Regions from separate parts of the Kosakonia sacchari SP1 genome, predicted to be linked through region 2. Evidence: predicted binding sites of a transcription regulator. Region 2 holds the regulator's gene; the other holds the start of a gene.
The links. Region 2 encodes LexA, which represses DNA repair genes until DNA is damaged. Its sites were predicted from a motif close to TNCTGTATGTACATACAGNA; they were not measured.

Region 1 (8,107 bases), 120 kb from region 2:
AGAAGAAGCGGTAACGCCGATATGTTTCGTCGCGCCAATCGCATCCGCTGCCGCAACCAGCGCAGTAGTGCACTCAAAATCCGCCACTGCCGGGTATTCCATCGGCGCAAAGTGCAGGCTCGCGCCGTCAAGGCGCACGGACGCGGTGGTGATCAGCACGTCGCCAACATTAATGTGCGGCTGAATCGCACCGGTGGTGCCCACGCGCAGGAAAGTGCGGATGCCAAGCTGCGCCAGCTCTTCGACGGCGATAGAGGTTGACGGGCCGCCGATGCCGGTGGAACACACGATAACCGGTTTGCCATCCAGCTCTGCACGCCAGCTGGTGAATTCGCGGTGGGAGGCCAGTTTGACCGGCTTATCCATCAGCGCGGCGATCTTTTCCACACGCTCCGGATCGCCAGGGACGATGGCCAGCGTAGCCCCTTGTAAATCGTTTTTGGTGAGGCCGAGATGAAAAACATCAGACTTGGACATAACAGACTCCTCTGTGGTCGGTTTTATCAGTAGAGGCAAAAAGATACTTTACAGAAGGCACGGACATAATTTCGTGACTGATATCACCATGAATGAAACTGATTGCATTTCATTTCCATAAATTAGTGACTTACATCACATTAACATGTCATATCCCACAACTCAGCAGCAAAGATAGTCTACGGCACGGTGATTTGCGCGCGCGGCAGGCCTTCCCGTCTATAGTTATTGAAGCGCTAAAAAAGGTATGGAGAATGCCATGACAACCAACAACACACCAGGCTTTGCACCTGCGGCTTCACCCCTTGCTTCAACCGTTGTTCACACGCCGGAAGACGCCTTAATCGCGGGCGAAACATCGATTCCGACACAGGGCGAGAACATGCCCGCTTTTCACGCCCGACCGAAAAATGCCGAAGGCCCCTTGCCGATTGTCATTGTGGTACAGGAAATTTTCGGCGTGCATGAGCATATTCGCGATCTGTGCCGCCGTCTGGCGCTGGAAGGCTACCTCGCCATCGCGCCGGAGCTCTATTTCCGCCAGGGCGATCCGAATGATTTTGCCGATATTCAAACCCTGCTGAGCGGCCTGGTAAGCAAAGTACCGGACGCGCAAGTGCTTGCTGATTTGGATCACGTCGCCAGTTGGGCGGCGCGTAACGGCGGGAACGCTCACCAACTTTTAGTGACCGGTTTTTGCTGGGGCGGACGCATCGCCTGGCTGTATGCCGCGCACAATCCGCAGTTGAAAGCCGCCGTCGCCTGGTATGGCAAGCTGGTGGGGGATAAATCGCTCAATTCTCCGCGTCACCCGGTGGATATCGCCACTGAACTTACCGCGCCAGTGCTCGGTTTATATGGCGCACAGGATACCGGCATTCCGCTGGAGAGCGTGGAAACCATGCGCCAGGCGCTCAGAGCCGCGAACGCCAAAGCGGAAATCATCGTCTATCCTGAAGCGGGCCACGCGTTTAATGCGGACTATCGCCCAAGCTATCACGCGGAATCCGCCGCCGATGGCTGGCAGCGGATGCTGGCATGGTTTGCGCAGTACAGTAAAAAGTAAGTTTTTTTGCGCCGCCGGTTTCATACCGGACGGCGCGGTAAAGCTTACTGTTGGCGCAGGTTCTGCGCGGCTTTCACCATGTTTGCCAGCGCGCTACGGGTTTCCGGCCAGCCGCGGGTTTTTAGGCCGCAGTCCGGGTTCACCCACAAGCGTTGTGCGGGGATGCGCTGTGCCGCTTTCTGCAACAGCGCTTCAATCCACTCAACGCTCGGTACGTTCGGCGAGTGAATGTCGTACACACCTGGGCCGATTTCGTTCGGGTACTCAAACTCTTCGAATGACTCCAGCAGTTCCATATCCGAGCGCGAGGTTTCAATGGTGATCACATCGGCATCCAGCGCGGCGATGGAATCCATGATGTCGTTGAACTCGCAATAACACATATGGGTATGGATCTGCGTGTCATCTTTCGCCACCGCCGCGTTAATGCGGAAGGCTTCCACACCCCACGCCAGATAGGCATCCCAGTCGCTGCGACGCAGCGGCAAGCCTTCACGCAGTGCCGGTTCATCAATCTGGATAATGCCAATCCCCGCCGCTTCCAGATCCGCCACTTCATCACGCAATGCCAGCGCGATTTGTTTGGCGATGGTTTCGCGGCTCACATCTTCGCGCGGGAACGACCAGCAAAGAATGGTCACCGGGCCGGTCAGCATCCCTTTCACCGGTTTATCGGTCAGCGACTGCGCGTACTTCGCCCACTCCACGGTAATGGCTTCCGGGCGGCTGACGTCGCCGATAACCACTGGCGGTTTCACGCAGCGGGAGCCATAGCTCTGCACCCAGCCGTTTTGTGTAAAGACGAAACCATCGAGGTTTTCACCGAAGTATTCCACCATGTCATTACGCTCGGCTTCACCATGCACCAGCACGTCTAAACCCAGACGTTCCTGCTCGGCAATCGCCTGTTTGATATGTTCGGCGATACCCGTGCGGTAGTTGCCCGCATCGAGATGGCCTTTTTTGAAATCCAGCCGCAGGCCGCGAATTTCCGTGGTCTGTGGGAAGGAACCGATGGTGGTGGTCGGCCAGGCGGGCAGCTTAAAGCGCTCGCGCTGGGCTTTCGCGCGCTCGGCGTATGGGCTGTTACGCTGGCTATCCTGCGCGGTGATCGCCGCCAGACGCTGTGCCACTGCCGTGTTGTGAACGCGCGTAGAGTGGCGACGTGCCTGAATCGGCGCGCTCCATTCCACCAGTTTTTCCGTATTACCACTGTTTAGCGCATCGCGCAGCAGCGCCAGTTCATGGCATTTTTGCAGTGCAAAGGCGAACCAGCTTTTCACTTCCGCATCCAGACGCGTTTCAACACTCAGATCGATCGGGCTGTGCAGCAAAGAACACGAAGAGGCAACCCACAGCGGACGTTTACCGACCACTTCGTTGATTTGCGCATATTTTTCGCTGAGATCGGCACGCCAAACGTTACGGCCATTCACCAGACCGGCAGAGAGCAACCAGTCGGCAGGCAGACGCGAGTGCAGCTCGGCCACGTTGTCCTTGCCGTGTACCAAATCAACATGCAGCCCCTGAACCGGCAGTGCGGTAATCACATCAAGGTTCGGCGTCACGCCTTCAAAATAGGTGGTCAGCAGCAGCTTCAACTGGCCGGAAAGCGTGTCGTAAGCCGGTTTAAACGCATTCAGCCAGGCTTGCGGCAGCTCCAGCACCAGCGCTGGTTCGTCGATTTGTACCCACTCGATACCGCGTTTTGCCAGCTCGCCAAGCACCTGTTTGTAGACCGGCAGGATGTCGCTCAGCAGGCTTAAGCGGTCAAACTGTTCGCCTTTCACTTTACCCAACCACAGGTAAGTGACCGGACCAAGCAGCACAGGTTTCACCTTGTGGCCGAGCGCCAGCGCTTCGTCTACTTCGTCCAGCAGTTGCGTCCAGGTCAGTTTGAACTGCTGGCCTTTGCTGAACTCCGGCACCATGTAGTGGTAGTTGGTGTTGAACCATTTGGTCATTTCCGCTGCTGCCGCCGGTTCGCCAGTGGGCGCACGACCACGGCCAATGCGGAACAGGGTGTCGATATCCACGGAGCCGTCGTTGTTCTGATGACGAGCCGGCACATTGCCCAGCAGCAGGCTGGTGGTCAGAACATGGTCGTACCAGGCGAAATCGCCCACCGGCAGCAGATCGATACCGGCCTCTTTTTGCTGCTCCCAGTGACGGGCGCGCAGCTCGCGCCCTACCGCCAGCAGCGCTTCACGGGTGGCGTTACCCGCCCAGTAGCTCTCTTGCGCTTTTTTCAACTCGCGGCGCAGGCCAACGCGAGGGAAACCGAGGGTGTGATTCAGTACAGTCATGTCTTCTTCCTCTTTGTATTTTTTAGATTCTGAAGGTCAAACTCTAAATAGTTCGGCTTGCAGGAAGGCGGCAACGCAGCGAATCCCAGGAGCTTACTCCAGTAAGTGACTGGGGTAAGCGAGGCAGCTAACGCACCTGCAAGTCGAAATATGACGAGTTTTAGACGTCCAGATGTTTACACATCCATATTGTGTAGGTACTGTATATTCCTCAAGCGCAAAATGTTCATGCCGGAGTGAAGGACTTTCATGATCGAAATTAAACACCTGAAAACGCTACAGGCGTTACGAAACAGCGGGTCGCTGGCGGCGGCGGCGGCAACGCTGCATCAAACGCAGTCCGCGCTTTCCCACCAGTTCAGCGATCTGGAACAGCGCCTTGGCTTCCGTCTGTTTGTGCGTAAAAGCCAGCCGCTGCGCTTTACGCCGCAGGGTGAAATTCTGCTGCAACTGGCGAATCAGGTGCTGCCGCAGATTAGCCGCGCGCTGCAGGCCTGCAATGAGCCGCAGCAAGCCACGCTGCGCATCGCTATTGAGTGTCATAGCTGTATTCAGTGGCTGACGCCTGCGCTTGAGAACTTCCGCCAGAACTGGCCGCAAGTGGAGATGGATTTCAAATCCGGCGTCACGTTTGATCCGCAACCCGCGCTGCAACAGGGCGAGCTGGATCTGGTCATGACCTCCGACATTCTGCCGCGCAGCGGCCTGCACTATTCACCGATGTTTGATTTTGAGGTGCGGCTGGTGCTGGCGCCGGATCATCCACTGGCGGCGAAAGCACGGATCACGCCGGACGATATCGCCAGCGAAACGCTGCTGATCTACCCGGTGCAGCGCAGTCGCCTGGATATCTGGCGTCACTTCCTGCAACCGGCGGGCGTGAGTCCGTCGCTGAAAAGTGTGGATAACACGCTGCTGCTGATTCAGATGGTTGCCGCACGGATGGGCATTGCGGCGCTGCCGCACTGGGTAGTGGAGAGTTTTGAGCGCCAGGGTCTGGTGGTGACCAAAACCCTGGGCGAAGGATTGTGGAGCCGGCTGTATGCCGCCGTGCGCGACGGCGAGCAGCGTCAGCCAGTAACGGAAGCGTTTATTCGCTCAGCGCGGAATCACGCTTGCGACCATCTGCCGTTTGTGCGGAGCGCGGAGCGACCCAACGGCGATGCACCCACAGCGAGGCCATTATCACCGCACCACCAATAATAAAGCTCGGCCAGTGCGGCTGTTCCTGCCAGATAGCGAGATTAACCAGTAACCCGGCGGGAACATGCACATTGTTCATGATGCCGAGCGTCCCGGCGTCCACCTGTGTGGCGCCGTAGTTCCACATAAAATAACCCAGCCCGGAAGCCACCACACCCAGCCACACCAGCACGCTCCACTGCAGCGTCGTGGTCGGCAGCTTCTGCGGGTTACCCATCACAAACCACGCCACAACGGCGACCACGAATGCGCCAAGATAAAACCAGGCGAACGCATTGTGCTGCGGCATCGGGCGCGTCTCCATCAGGCGTTTATAGCCGACCATGCCGATAGCAAAGCTGATATTCGCCAGCTGCACCAGAATCAGGCCTATCCAGAAGTGATCGCTCACTTTGTCGTAGCGAATAATCGCCGCGCCAATCACCGCCAGCCCGGCGCTCAGTGCGTAGCTCCAGCGCAGCCCGCGCTTGCTGAGCAGATCGTAAATCAGGGTGATATACAGCGGCGTGAAAACGGTAAACAACAGGAATTCAGAGACCGTCAGGTAGAGATACGCCTGGAAGCTGAACAGGTACATAATGCCCAGTTGCAGCGCGCCCACCAGCATATACAGGCCAATGGTCTTGAGGTTATGCCCACGCGTGCGCAGAAAAGGTAAAAAGACCAGCGCCGCCAGCCCCACGCGCATCAGCACGGAGAAGTAGCTGTCGACATGGCCCGCAAGGTATTCGCCAATCAGGCTAAAAGAGAAAGCCCACAAAATAGTGGTGATGATGAGTAACGCCACAATGAATGTCTCTCCGATGAGTGGACAGGCATTGTAGCGAACTCAGTTGCGCAAAGTTTGAGTATTTAGTTGACGAGTGATTAATTTAAAACCACTCGTCAATCTTATTCGAGAAATAGCTTACGCAGGTAATGCGGTACCGCGTTATCGGCGTTGGTGCCAATCACTTCCAGCTCCGGGTGCAGCTCTTTCAGGCGCTGGTGGGCGTTACCCATAATGCAGCCTTTGCCCGCCATCGACAGCATTTCCGCGTCGTTCATGCCGTCACCAAAGGCGATGCACTCTTTCAGGCTATAACCCAGCGCGTCCGCGACCGCTTCCAGCGCATGCCCTTTCGACACGCCACCCGCCATCACTTCCAGGCAGGTTAAGGTAGAGAAACTAACGTTCACGCGATCGCCCCAACGGGCATTGATGGCTTGCTCCAGCGGCAGCAGTTTTTCATGGCTTTCGCAGCTGAAGAAAACTTTACTGATCCCTTCCGGCTCAAGCAAACCCGGCTCATACAGCGAATACTGGAACACCGCTTCTTTAAAGAAACGCATTTCATCCGGACGGTGACGGTTCATGAACCACTCATCGTTGCGGTAGACGTTAGTAATGATATCCGGCTCGTTATGCACCACGCCGAAAAGATCGGTGGCGATATCGCGATCCAGGTTATGGGTGAACACCAAATTACCATCGGTGTCGTGTACCCGCGCACCGTTGGAGGTGATCATGTAGGCTTTAATGCCCAGATTGTCGCGGATTTGCCCGACATCCACATGGTGGCGGCCGGTGGCGAAGACGAAGTTGACGCCGCGCGCGGTAAGCAGTTTTAACGTTTCTTTGGCAAAGGGCGACAGTGTGTGGTCGGGGGAGAGCAATGTGCCATCTAAATCAGATGCAACAACCTGGTACATAAGAAAATTTAACCTCAATAATTCATCAGTTATGCCGGTCGAAGAATTCGACGATGGCGTTGAGCGCGACCGAGCGCATGGCGTCCTTTTCAAAAAGGATCTCATGGTACGCGCCTTGTATGACCAGCGGTTTCCCCCCTTCACAAGGGTGGCCCGCTGCGGCGCGTCGTTCACAGAAGCGTTGATGCATGCGGTTATCGACCACGTGCTCCTCTTCTGCCTGAATAATCAATGTCGGCGTGGCGTCTTTTTCCGCCCCCGCCAGCGCGTGTTCACCGGCTAAGATCCCTTCGCGTACCCAGTGCCAGGTGGGCCCGCCAACGCGAAGCTGCGGTTCATCGGCGTAAAAACGCAAATTACGGCGATAGCGCTCGCGGCTGTGGGTTAATACGTTTATCGCGAACGGCAACGGGCGCCAGCTCCCGGTGCCAATGGCGTAACCCTCACGAAGACTCGGGTAGCTTTCGGCCCAGTCCAGCAACGGGCGAACCATCCATTCCGGCAGACGAATGATAATGCCGAACATGGGCGCGCACAGGGCAATCGCGTCGCAGGCTTGCGGATAGCGCTGCAAGAACAGAGTGGAAATCGCGCCACCCATTGAATGAGCAAGAATATAGCGTTTGCGCCACGGCCCGCTGGCCACTTCCTGATCCCAGAACGCTGCCAGATCGTCGACATAATCGCTGAATTTCACCACATGGCCACGATGCGTGTCCGGCAACATCCGCCCGGAACGTCCCTGGCCGCGATGATCGATAATCAACACGTCATAACCGAGGTGGAACAGGTCATACGCCAGCTCTGCGTATTTTACGTAGCTTTCGATGCGGCCGGGACAAATCACAATCACGCGATCGTTACTTTGCGCGCGAAAACGGACAAAACTGACCGGCACATTGTCCACGCCGGTAAAGACCGCTTCTTCCCGCGAACGCCAGAAATCCATCAGTGGTCCCATGGTAAAAGCCGCGAACGCTTTTTCTCTGGTTTCCCATGCCGTTTTTTGCCGAAACATTGGGATTTCGCCCCTTTTAACCATGTAAAATCGTTTTTTTGTGACCAATAGCAAATTCCGCTGACAATAGCGTATTGTGGCATAAAAACAGACATCCAGGGAGATTCTCATGACCTTCGAATGGTGGTTCGCTTACCTGCTGACATCCTTAATTCTGAGCCTTTCCCCCGGCTCCGGCGCGATTAACACCATGTCTACGTCCATCAGCCACGGTTATCGCGGCGCGGCGGCGTCCATTGCCGGGCTACAAACCGGCTTAGGCATTCACATCGTGCTGGTTGGGGTCGGTTTGGGCACGTTATTTTCGCGCTCAATACTGGCCTTTGAAGTGCTGAAATGGGCGGG
Region 2 (8,107 bases):
ATTAATAGCGAAAGCTATTTATCACCGTAATGGGTCAAAGGGAGTTCAAGGAAATGACTAAACCGTATGTACGTCTTGATAAAAACAATGCCGCTGTGTTGCTCGTCGATCACCAAACGGGCTTGCTGTCATTGGTCAGGGATATCGATCCAGATAAATTCAAAAATAACGTGTTGGCGCTGGCCGACCTCGCTACGTATTTTAAACTACCCACTATTCTGACAACCAGCTTCGAGACAGGTCCGAATGGCCCTCTCGTGCCGGAGCTGAAAGCGCAGTTTCCCGATGCCCCCTATATTGCTCGCCCGGGTAATATCAACGCCTGGGATAACGAGGATTTTGTGAAGGCAGTAAAAGCAACGGGTAAGAAACAGTTGATTATTGCGGGAGTGGTGACGGAAGTTTGCGTGGCATTTCCGGCGTTATCGGCCCTGGAAGAGGGCTTCGAGGTGTTTGTTGTCACCGATGCGTCAGGTACATTTAATGAAATTACCCGTCATTCAGCATGGGACCGTATGTCGCAGGCCGGGGCGCAATTGATGACCTGGTTTGGTGTTGCTTGTGAATTACATCGCGACTGGCGTAACGACATTGAAGGTTTGGGCAACCTGTTCTCTAACCACATCCCTGACTACCGCAATCTGATGACCAGCTTCAACAAGATGAGTGGCAAATAATCCCGCCAGGCTTACTTATCTGATTTATAAGCTATAAAAGAGAACCGGAGGCATTAAGCCTCCGGTGAGAACATCTTAGAATGTGACGCTCAGTTGTGCGCCTGCACCCCAGGTCTCATCTTCGCCGACCAGCCCCATTAAATCGACATGAACGCGGTTAAACGGTGCAAAACCGACACCGCCAGTGAAGACGTTTTTATCGTCACCTTTCACATCCGCACGGTAACCGGCACGCACCGCCAGCCAGCTAAGCGGGCGAACTTCCGCACCGACGCCAACATATTGGGAGTTTTTCTCGCTCTTGAAACCTTTGGTTTCGGTTAAATCCCCGTCAGCGCTCAATGTCACCAGATCGTTGTGCCAGGCCGCGCCAGCCGTCACCACCGGGCTAATCTGATAGGTGTCTTTGTAATTGGTGACATCACCGGTTCTGCCATTGCGAATACGAATATTCTGAGTATCGATATCGCGGGAGATAAGGTTGGTGCCGGTTAAACCAACAGTAATGTTTTCACCAAAGTCTGCGGCGGCACCGACATCGATGTTAAAGCCGGTGTCATCGGTACGATAACGGCTGTCTCTCAGGTCGCTGCTCTTATAGTCATAAATAGACGCGGTGTAGTTGTAGACCCAGGTTTTTTGCAGCTTCGGCGTCACGCCAAGGGACAACGGCACACCAGCGACTTCAAACTGGCGCGCCATGGCGATACCAAAGTCGGAGACAATTGCCGCACGGCCCGCTGCGGTCGAGTTGAGGTTTTTGGTGATCTCTTCGCTACCGTTTGGCGAAACCACCGCGCCTAACGCTTCGCCTACGGCAAAACCGGTGTTGTTCTGAATATTGCGCAGGTAATCAATATCCTGTTGATCGATATTCGAGCTAACGCGAGCGTGCGCATACGCTTTGGTGACAAAAGCCAGCGAGAGCACATCATTTGGAATGCTGACCGCAATGCCTGCGGCAGCTTTGGCCTGCGCGGTTTTGCCTTTCAGGAACACCAGTTCGTCGGCCAGATCTTTCGCCGCGCTCTGGAACTGATTGACCGTGCCAATCGGATTGGCAATGATCTGCGCGGCGGTCAGGTTATCGACCACATCCTTGTAACCATCAATTTTGTCATTGATGTTATCGATTTCATCGCGAAGATTATCTTTGTCGGTAATTTGCGCCTGAACGCTCGGCAGGATAATCGTGACGTCATCTTCCGGCTTGGCTTTCGCCAGCAACGCCGGGTTGATGAGTGCCCCACTACCATAATTTGCCGATGCAACCCCCGTTCCTCCCATTGCATCGTTACGTGCTTCTGCCCAGGTATTGGCTGCTCCTGCTTGATTTGCCGCAAAGAAGGAGACAGCGATAGCGACCACTGAAAGTTTACGTTTTTTATTCACAATATGTGTCTCGTAGCCAGATGAGTTTTTTAAGCCTGTTTATTTTAAAAGAAACAGGAATTCACTATTGCTGCGAACAACGACCAAAAAAGAAGCTAAATCAAGTGAACGTACAGGATATATATGAACGTTATAGTTATTGAGGAAACTCTCAATATTTATAGAAGAGGATATTCATTTCGGGAAGGAAAGTGAGAAAAGGAGTTTACGGGCGGCGATCTCGGTGTTTTGGGCAGGACATGGTAAAGTGTGGGTTTCTATTTCCCCGACCAGAGAGCGCAAATGGATAAGACCACTTCGCAAGAGATGTTAGTGCAGGCTGAAAAGCTGTGCGCGCAGCGCAATGTGCGCCTGACTCCCCAGCGCCTTGAAGTATTGCGATTACTAAGCCTGCAACAAGGGGCGATCAGCGCCTATGATTTGCTTGATCTGCTGCGCGAAAGCGAGCCGCAAGCAAAGCCCCCTACCGTTTATCGCGCGCTTGATTTCCTGCTGGAGCAAGGATTTGTCCACAAGGTTGAGTCCACGAACAGCTATGTGCTGTGTCATCTTTTTGATCAGCCGACTCATACTTCTGCGATGTTCATTTGTGACCGCTGTGGTTCGGTGAAAGAAGAACAGGCCGAAGGCGTGGAAGATATTATGCATGCGCTGGCGGCGAAAATGGGTTTTGCCCTGCGCCATAATGTCATTGAAGCCCATGGTCTGTGTGCGGCTTGTGTGGAAGTGGAAGCCTGCCGCCATCACGATCATTGCCAGCATGACCATAGCGTCCCGCTAAAGAAAAAATCGCGATAATAGTCTCTCGTCTTTTTTCGGCTATTTATTACCTACGCCACAACTTGCCAGGTTTCGCTTTTTAACGACGGCGAGCAAGCACATACTGCGACAGCCCTAAGTCAGGCAAGCTTAAACAGAGGGATGCGATTAGAACGCAAAATCTGGAAGCTTGTAAGCCAAATGAATGCGGTTCGAGCTCATAGATGTGGAATCTGGGGGGTGGTACATCCTTGTACCTTCGGGCAGGGTAGCCTTTCAGAGGGTTAACACATTTGAGGGGATGTGTTGGCTACCAACGGTAATCATTACGCGTTTCCCAGTCCGTCACTTCTTTTTCCGCCTGATCTTTCGCGTAACCGTAACGTTCCTGGATTTTACCCACCAACTGATCACGTTTACCTTCAATGATCGTCATATCGTCATCGGTGAGCTTGCCCCATTTCTCTTTTACAGTACCTTTAAACTGTTTCCAGTTACCGCCGACTTCGTCTTTATTCATCATGGACTCCTTATCGTTCGGTTTAAAATGACGTTCTCGCCGTGCTGAACGTACTGATTATTGTAGTCAGGGATTCGGCATTATGAATTTTATTCGGAATCTTTAACCATCCAATAAGATAAAAGCAGCGTAAACGAGGCGAGAAAAATCGTACACAACGACGAGAAATAAAGCGGGATCAACAATCTGTAGCAGCAAACCAACTGTTGTTACGCCAGTGGCGACGCCATATCAGCGCCAGCGTCAGCCCACGCAGAGCAAGGAACACAGCGAGCGACAGCCACAAACCGTGATTACCCAAGACAGGCACGGTGAGTAGCGTAACGGCAAACCCTGCCGCCGCCAGCGCCATGCTGTTACGCATTTCGGCCGCGCGCGTCGCACCGACAAACATACCGTCCAGCAGATAACACCACACTCCCACTAACGGTAAGATGACCTGCCAAATCAGATAATGCCCGGCAAGCTGTTGCAGCGCGGGTAGCGACGTTAACAACGCGATAATTTGCTGACCCGCCAGTGCATAGACAACAGCAAAGAACAGCGCTACCAGACCGGCCTGCCGGCAAGCAGCCCGCCAGATATGCATCAATTGGCTGCTGTCTCTGGCACCGTAAGCCTGCCCGGAGTGGGCTTCAACCGCATACGCGAAACCATCCAGCGCATAGGCGGTAAAGGTCAAAAACATCATCAGCACCGCGTTTGCCGCCACCGTCTCATCCCCGAGTCGGGCGCCAAACACCGTTATCGAACCAAAGCAGAGTTGCAGCAGCAGCGAACGCAGCATGATATCGCGGTTCAGCGCCAGCAAACGCCGCACGCCGCCGCGCCATGCATTTTTCAGTGTCAGTAATGGAATGCCGCGCATCACCAGTACGTGTCGCACCATCCATAAGCCAATGGCGAAGGTGGCATATTCCGCGATGACCGTGGCAAGTGCTGCACCTTGCACATTCATATGCAGCCCCATGACCAACCACAGATCGAGCACGATATTGAGCAGGTTCCCCACCACCAACAATATCACGGGTGCGCGCGCATACTGCACGCCGAGCAACCAACCGAGCAATACCAGATTGCCCAGCGAAGCGGGTGCGCTCAACCAGCGGATATCCAGGAACCGTCGAGCCTGTTCCAGCACCGCCTCGCTGCCGCCGGTGATATGCAGCGCCAGATCGATAAGTGGCGTGCGCAGCAGAGTAATTAACACACCGGCTCCAAGCGCCAGCAGCAAAGGCTGGACTAACGCCCGCGCCAGCGCGGGCGCATTCTTCGCGCCGAACGCCTGAGCTGTTAGCCCGGTGGTGCTCATGCGCAAAAAAAGCAGCAGCATAAAGAGGAAACTGGTCGCCGTTGCGCCAATCGCTACGCCGCCCAGGTAAACCGGGCTGTCCAGATGCCCCACTACCGCCGTATCCACCAGCCCCAGCAACGGGACGGTGATATTCGAGAAGATCATCGGCAGCGCAAGCCGCCAGAGCGCTTTGTCGGATGCGGTTAGCAGAGGCATGGTATGAATGTGAACATTAGTGAGGGAAAAGTAGAGATCGCTGCGGAACCTGAATCAGCCCCGCAGCAGAGCGAATGTGCGTTACAGCCACGCGCCATTACGAATGACACCGACCGCTAACCCTTCGATGGTGAAGTTTTGATCGCGCAGATCGACGACGATCGGCGAAAACTCGCTGTTTTCAGGCAACAGTTCGACCGTGTTACCCTGTTTTTTCAGACGTTTGACCGTCACTTCGTCTTCAATACGCGCAACAACAACCTGGCCGTTACGTACATCCTGCGTTTTGTGCACCGCCAGCAGATCGCCATCCATAATGCCAATGTCACGCATCGACATGCCGCTAACGCGCAGAAGGAAATCTGCGTGAGGTTTAAAGAGGCTCGGATCGACCTGGTAATGGCCTTCGATATGCTGCTGCGCCAGCAGCGGCTCACCCGCAGCGACGCGACCAATCAGCGGCAAACCAATATCGTCCTCTTCTTCTTCAAGCAACAGGCGAAGACCGCGTGATGCGCCAGATACGATTTCGATAACCCCTTTGCGCGCCAGCGCTTTGAGGTGTTCTTCCGCCGCATTTGGGGAACGGAACCCCAATTGCTGTGCGATTTCCGCACGCGTTGGTGGCATACCGGTTTGAGTGATGCGATCGCGAATAAGATCGAACACCTCTTGCTGCCTGGCCGTTAATGCTTTCATCCCGCCCCCTGGGTGTATATACAGTTATGCTGTGAGTATATACAGCTAAAGGCGATTTTGGAACCAAATTTAAGCAAAAAACCATGGCGTTATCGAATTCTGGAAGCGTTATCCAAAATGTGACCAGAGTAATGCGATCCAGGTAAACATTGCCAGCAGGATGGACATCAGCACCGCCGCCGACCCCATATCCTTCGCCCGCCCGGAAAGTTCATGGAATTCCGAACCAATACGGTCTACTACGGCTTCGATGGCACTGTTCAGAATTTCGACAATCATTACCAGCGTCACAGAACCAATCAGCAGTACGCGCGTCATGGTGTCAATATCGAGCCAGCAAGCGATTATAATTGCCAGGATAACCGCAACGGATTCCTGACGAAATGCCGCTTCATTAATCCAGGCGGCGCGAACGCCTTTCCAGGAATATCCAGCGGCTTTAATGATCCGGGTGAAACCGGTAGTATTATTAGCCATTTAAAAGAACCTTTTTATTAAATTGGCGTCAATGTCTCAGCAAGCGCGCAGCGGTACAACAGAAATTATGTGCGCTTTCTGATATTCTTGCGGCGCAATGGCACTATTAACCAGAGGCTTTACATCCTTTATGTCCGGCTGGCCACGAATTTACTACAAATTACTGAATTTACCATTAAGCGTGCTGGTAAAAAGTAAATCGATCCCCGCAGAACCTGCACAGGAACTGGGTCTCGATACATCACGCCCCATCATGTACGTGCTGCCTTATAACTCAAAGGCTGACTTACTGACTTTACGCGCGCAATGTCTGGCGCATGAGCTGCCCGATCCCCTGGAACCGCTGGAAATCGACGGCGCGTTGCTGCCGCGTTTCGTGTTTATCCACGGCGGCCCGCGCGTGTTCACCTATTACGCGCCGAAAGAAGAGTCGATCAAGCTGTTCCACGACTACCTGGATTTACACCGCAGCCATCCCGATTTGGATGTGCAAATGGTGCCAGTATCGGTGATGTTTGGCCGTTCGCCCGGGCGCGAAAAAGGCGAAATTAACCCGCCGCTGCGCATGCTGAACGGCATCCAGAAATTTTTTGCTGTTTCCTGGCTTGGCCGCGACAGCTTTGTGCGTTTCTCACCACCGGTTTCGCTGCGCCGTATGGCGACCGAGCACGGCACCGATAAAATTATCGCGCAGAAACTGGCGCGCGTGGCGCGTATGCACTTTGCCCGCCAGCGTCTGGCCGCAGTAGGCCCGCGCCTGCCGGCGCGTCAGGATTTATTTAACAAATTGCTCTCTTCAAAGGCGATTGCCCGCGCCGTTGAAGATGAAGCGCGCAGCAAAAAGATCTCCCATGATAAGGCGCAGCAAAACGCCATCGCGCTGATGGAAGAGATTGCCGCGAACTTCTCCTACGAGATGATCCGCCTGACTGACCGCATTCTGGGTTTTACCTGGAACCGTCTCTACCAGGGCATTAACGTGCATAATGCCGAGCGCGTACGTCAGCTGGCGCACGACGGCCACGAAATTGTCTATGTGCCCTGCCATCGCAGCCATATGGACTACCTGTTACTCTCCTATGTGCTCTATCACCAGGGGCTGGTGCCGCCGCATATCGCTGCTGGTATCAACCTGAATTTCTGGCCTGCCGGGCCGATTTTCCGCCGGCTGGGCGCTTTCTTTATTCGCCGGACATTTAAAGGCAACAAGCTTTATTCCACCGTGTTCCGTGAATATCTGGGTGAGCTGTTCAGCCGCGGTTATTCGGTGGAGTACTTCGTTGAGGGTGGACGTTCGCGCACCGGGCGTTTGCTGGATCCGAAAACCGGTACGCTGTCGATGACCATCCAGGCGATGCTACGCGGCGGTACGCGCCCCATCACGCTGGTACCGATTTACATCGGGTATGAACACGTGATGGAAGTGGGTACTTACGCCAAAGAGCTGCGTGGCGCGACGAAAGAGAAAGAGAGCTTGTTGCAGATGGTGCGTGGCTTAAGCAAGCTGCGTAACCTCGGTCAGGGTTATGTGAACTTCGGCGAACCGATCCCGCTGATGAACTACCTGAATCATCATGTTCCGGAGTGGCGCGAAGCCATCGATCCGATTGAATCCATCCGCCCGGCGTGGTTAACGCCAACGGTGAACACCATTGCCGCTGACCTGATGGTGCGCATCAACAACGCCGGTGCGGCTAACGCCATGAACCTGTGTTGTACCGCGCTGCTGGCCTCCCGCCAGCGTTCACTGACGCGCGAGCAACTGACCGAGCAGTTAAGCTGTTATCTTGAGCTGATGCGCAACGTGCCTTATTCGCCAGATTCGACCACGCCTTCGGCCAGCGCCAGCGAGCTTATCGATCACGCGCTGCAGATGAACAAGTTCGAAGTCGAGAAAGACACCATCGGCGATATCATCATTCTGCCGCGTGAGCAGGCGGTGTTGATGACGTACTACCGCAACAACATTGCGCATATGCTGATGCTGCCGTCGCTGCTGGCAGCCATTGTTACTCAGCACCGCGCGATCTCCCGTAGCGAGATCCTGCGCTACGTCGAGTTACTCTACCCGAT

Region 1: a site for LexA is predicted at 4,048-4,067, ahead of metR (HTH-type transcriptional regulator MetR). Genes of this name have one in related genera too.

What each region holds. Positions count from the first base shown of each region.
Region 1 covers NZ_CP007215.2:4,668,380-4,676,486, forward strand. The annotation lists gene udp (uridine phosphorylase) at 1-477, opposite strand, end outside; gene C813_RS45025 (dienelactone hydrolase family protein) at 737-1,543, shown strand; gene metE (5-methyltetrahydropteroyltriglutamate--homocysteine S-methyltransferase) at 1,588-3,849, opposite strand; gene metR (HTH-type transcriptional regulator MetR) at 4,099-5,052, shown strand; gene C813_RS45045 (carboxylate/amino acid/amine transporter) at 4,940-5,839, opposite strand; gene yigL (sugar/pyridoxal phosphate phosphatase YigL) at 5,944-6,744, opposite strand; gene pldB (lysophospholipase L2) at 6,770-7,762, opposite strand; gene rhtB (homoserine/homoserine lactone efflux protein) at 7,872-8,107, shown strand, end outside.
Region 2 covers NZ_CP007215.2:4,549,453-4,557,559, forward strand. The annotation lists gene ycaC (isochorismate family cysteine hydrolase YcaC) at 54-677, shown strand; gene traF (conjugal transfer protein TraF) at 753-2,069, opposite strand; gene zur (zinc uptake transcriptional repressor Zur) at 2,352-2,867, shown strand; gene C813_RS44485 (CsbD family protein) at 3,139-3,348, opposite strand; gene dinF (MATE family efflux transporter DinF) at 3,527-4,858, opposite strand; gene lexA (transcriptional repressor LexA) at 4,940-5,557, opposite strand; gene C813_RS44500 (diacylglycerol kinase) at 5,666-6,034, opposite strand; gene plsB (glycerol-3-phosphate 1-O-acyltransferase PlsB) at 6,165-8,107, shown strand, end outside.